Regions from separate parts of the Lysinibacillus telephonicus genome, predicted to be linked through region 1. Evidence: riboswitches for the same ligand, from Rfam matches in the RefSeq annotation. Region 1 holds a riboswitch; the other holds the start of a gene.
The links. A riboswitch is a leader RNA that binds a small molecule or an ion and turns the genes downstream of it on or off. The one in region 1 is predicted to bind FMN.
Positions count from the first base shown of each region.

Region 2: another riboswitch for FMN. It lies ahead of MKY04_RS07845 (ECF transporter S component); the one in region 1 lies ahead of ribE (riboflavin synthase).

Region 1 is NZ_CP155468.1:3,787,706-3,789,914, forward strand. It holds gene ribB (3,4-dihydroxy-2-butanone-4-phosphate synthase) at 1-481, opposite strand, end outside; gene ribE (riboflavin synthase) at 509-1,150, opposite strand; FMN riboswitch at 1,274-1,409, opposite strand; FMN riboswitch at 1,558-1,691, opposite strand; gene rlmD (23S rRNA (uracil(1939)-C(5))-methyltransferase RlmD) at 1,878-2,209, shown strand, end outside.
Region 2 is NZ_CP155468.1:1,660,701-1,662,909, forward strand. It holds gene MKY04_RS07840 (GerMN domain-containing protein) at 1-562, shown strand, start outside; FMN riboswitch at 669-844, shown strand; gene MKY04_RS07845 (ECF transporter S component) at 1,102-1,680, shown strand; gene MKY04_RS07850 (MerR family transcriptional regulator) at 1,970-2,209, shown strand, end outside.

The DNA of each region.
Region 1 (2,209 bases):
AAATAACTCCTGCTGGATAGGATCCACATGCTTTTGCTAAATCAACTGCAGCCTCTGTATGTCCTCGTCTTTCTAAAACTCCATTATCCTTTGCTACTAAAGGAAACACATGTCCTGGTCTTCTAAACTGTTGGGGTTTTGCATTTTCGTTTATCATTTGAAGAATGGTAAACGAGCGCTCATACGCACTAATCCCAGTCGTTGTTTCAACATGATCTATACTTACAGTAAAAGCAGTTTGGTGATTATCCGTATTATTTTCAACCATTGCATGCAGTTCAAGTTTTTGTGCAAGTCCTTGGGAAATTGGTGTACAAATTAGTCCTCGGCCATATGCAGCCATAAAATTTATATTTTCAGGTGTTGCAAATTCCGCTAGGGATAATAAATCTCCTTCATTCTCTCTATTTTCATCATCCACTACAATGATGGTTTTTCCTTCTTTTAAATCTTTTAAAGCTTCTTCGATTGTGTGTAACATGAAAACCACCACCAATTTCTACTTATTTTAAAAACCATTTTGTCTTAAAAAGTCATACGAAATATTTGATTGTCTTTTATCGCTTTTTCTTAAATGATGTAATACATACTTGCCCAGCATGTCAGTTTCAATATTGACCTGCTGACCTATACCCTTCATCCCTAAAATTGTTTCAGCGTAAGTATGTGGTATAAGTGAAACAGTGACACTTTGTTCTGTCACTTTAAAAAGCGTTAAACTCGTCCCATCAATTGTAATCGAGCCTTTTGGAATACAGTTCTCCGTAAGTTCTTTCGGCACTTCAATGTCGATATAAACTGCATTTGATACCGCCCTTTTACTTCGAATTGTTCCAACACCATCAACATGTCCTGAAACAATATGACCTCCAAAACGGCCGTTTGCGCTCATAGCCCGCTCTAAATTAACAAAATCACCTTGCCTCAACATATGAATAGTTGTTGCTTTTACTGTCTCCGGCATAACATCAACAGTCATTTCTTCACTTGTTAAATGGGTAATCGTTAAACATACCCCATTGACTGCAATACTGTCTCCTAAATGGGCATCAGAAACTATTTTGGATGAGGCAATTGTAATTTCCATGCTTTTTTCATCTTTTTTTAGCCCAACCACTTTGCCTTTATCTTCTATAATTCCTGTAAACAAAATCTCACCTCTTTTATTTATAAAAATAAAAACCCCTTAGTGGATTCCTAAGGAGTTTGGGAGTATTTTAAAAAAGGCATAGTTAAATAAACCTTTTGAAAGTATATTTTTCAAAAAGTGCCTATCATCCTTCTCCCATCCAGACTTTAACTGTCGGCTTTGGATTCTCACCAAATCCTGCTCATTTGAGCTCGCGGGCTTAGAATAAATTTTATTCATCACCGCCGATTGGGAATTTCACCCGACCCCGAAGGACTAAGCTGAATCAAATTATTCAGCTATTATGAAATTATGTTAATTAAATAAAAAATCCCGACCTGATTAGGACCGGGATAAAGGTACTGTGTAAAAAATTGAATAACAAATAAGACTATTAAATATCATCATTTAATAGCAAGTCAATACTTACACTCCTTCTCCCATCCAGACTATACTGTCGGCTTTGGATTCGCACCAAATCCTGCTCATTTGAGCTCACGGGCTTAGAATAGTTTTATTCATCACCGTCGATTGGGAATTTCACCCGACCCCGAAGGAAATTTATTTAATTGATTTAAAGATACCACGAAATAATAAGATTATCCAATATATAATCTTTTGTTCGAAATAATATTACCGAGGCATACTTAGAATAAAGAGATTTCATCACTTGCTTTACCTTCTTGCTTCGTTATAATGGTTAAATGAACTTATTAAAGGACGTGAGCTTTTGAGCGAAAAAGTAACTATGGAAGTTGGACAAAAATTTCCTTTAACTATAAAACGACTTGGTATTAACGGTGAAGGTGTAGGATTTTATAAGCGAAATGTTGTATTTGTTAAAGGTGCGCTGCCTGGTGAAGAAGTAACTGTAAAAGTATCAAAAGTACAACGGAATTTTGCGGAAGCTGATATTTTAAATATAAGAAAGGCTTCAAGCAATCGTCAGGAACCGCTTTGTCCTATTTATAATGAATGCGGCGGCTGTCAGCTTCAACATCTAACATATGAAGGGCAATTAAAAGAAAAACGCGATATGGTTGTACAGTCCCTTGAAAAATACGTAAAATCAATAGCTGA
Region 2 (2,209 bases), 2.1 Mb from region 1:
TGACATTGCTTCTGCAGCATACTCACTATATAACGCATCCTTAGTTGATACATTTAGTTACTATTATGATGAAATTGCATTTTTCAACGAAGAAGGAGCACCTTTTGAATTTAGTCAAGTTGGTGAACCGAGCACACCGCTAGAAATGAAAAATGAACAAACACAGTATAATTATTTTGAATATACTCAGCCGGATGGTTCACAATATTTGGCGCCAAACTTCAGAGCTACATTTGCAACAGTTGAGGAAGCAATTAATGCAATGAAAGATGAAACAAATGATGTGTATCAATCGGTAATTTTACCAAACATTGATTATGAAGTACGTGTAGAAGGAGATATTGCAACAGTCAATTTTACACAACAATTAGATTTGATGGCTTTTGATCAAGTGCAAGCAATGCAAATGATTGAAGGCATACTCCTTACCGCTTCTAGCTTTAATATGCAAGTACAGTTCGAAAACGTATTGCAAACAGAATGGCAAGGTTTTGATTTAACGAATCCATTACCAATGCCGGTAGGAGCAAATGAAATTGATTATGCACTAGTACTTCAATAATAATATTGAAAATGAGACATTAACAGCGCCATTTTGTTTTAAGCAATGTTCTTTACATGGGATTATTTTAAATCTATAATAAGAGCTATAATAAAATTTAATAATGATTCATCTTCGGGGCAGGGTGTAATTCCCGACCGGCGGTAATAGAAGCTTAAATCTCCTGGAATTGATTGAGGGATTTTATAAAAGCTACTTCAGCCCGCGAGCCGCTTATTTTAGTGTGCAGGATTTGGTGTGATTCCAAAGCCGACAGTATAGTCTGGATGGGAGAAGGTGAAGGTACAGTCTTTGTTTCGTAATGTATTGCGAAATTTGTACGTTTAAGTATCGACAATACTATTTTGTATTGGCAATACTTTTATTTGAGTATTCTTTTTATGGTGCTCTTCTTTAACGTACAGTTTTTCGGAATTTTATTTCAATGTGCCTATTTCTCCCTTATGCTTATTATTAGCGTAAGGGATTTTTCATTGAGAACGAAAAAATGACTGTCCTTTCTTCTTGCTAAGTTGAATCAGCAAAGAGGAGAAATTGGTATGAAAAATCAAAAGCTTAAGCTGCGTTCCTTTGTAACCATTGCGATGCTAAGCAGCATTTCTTTCATTTTAATGCTGCTAAACTTCCCGTTGCCATGGTTCCCAGTGTTTTTGCAAATTGACTTTAGTGATGTACCTGCTTTAATAGCAGCAATTACGATGGGACCGATGGCTGGTATTCTAGTAGAATTATTTAAAAACATTTTAGATTGGATTTTTTCTGGAACACCAACTGGAGTACCAGTAGGACATCTGGCAAATTTCGCAACAGGAATTCTGTTTATTTTACCCGTATATTATGTTTATAAGAAGCTTCCTTCATTGAAAGGATTAATCAGTGGATTAATTATAGGTACTATCACAATGTCAGTAGGTATGAGTCTGCTGAACTATATTGCCTTTTTACCAATGTACACTTATTTCCTTGGTTGGGGTACGTTTGATATGAAAGAAACGATAGTGTTAGGTATTTTACCATTTAATATAATTAAAGGAATTATGCTAATGGTTGTAGCAGTTTTACTTTTCCGTACGATGAAAGTATGGATCGAAAATCAAAGAGCGCAATATTTGTTGTAGATAATTAAAATTAAGCTGTTCTTTAAGTCGTAAATAGACTTAGAGAACAGCTTTTTTTGTGAAGTAAACTGCCAAATGGGCTATTTGACAGAATTTTTAAAAAGGTAGAAGGAGAGGAAGTTTAAATTTTCTGTTTATTGTAACGAAAATTCTATAAAATGCTGTTATTTTATCTTATCTAAATTTGCGATAAATAAAATCTAAATTCCGTATGTTATTTTTTCTAACATGGTATTGCTATTATAAGTTACGTAGTTTAAAATAATGCTATGAAAGGGAGGAGATGTCGATGAGTCGAGAGTTTCGAAGAGCAATGCCGTTACTCCCTATTAGCATGGTAATGCAATTAACGGAGTTGACTGCGAGACAAATTCGATATTACGAAGAACATAAATTAATCGAACCTGCTAGATCAGAGGGGAATCGCAGAATGTTTTCATTAGATGATGTAGATGCATTGTTAGAAATTCGCGAACTACTTGACCAAGGAATTAACATGGCAGGGATAAAAAAAGTATTTGATATGAGA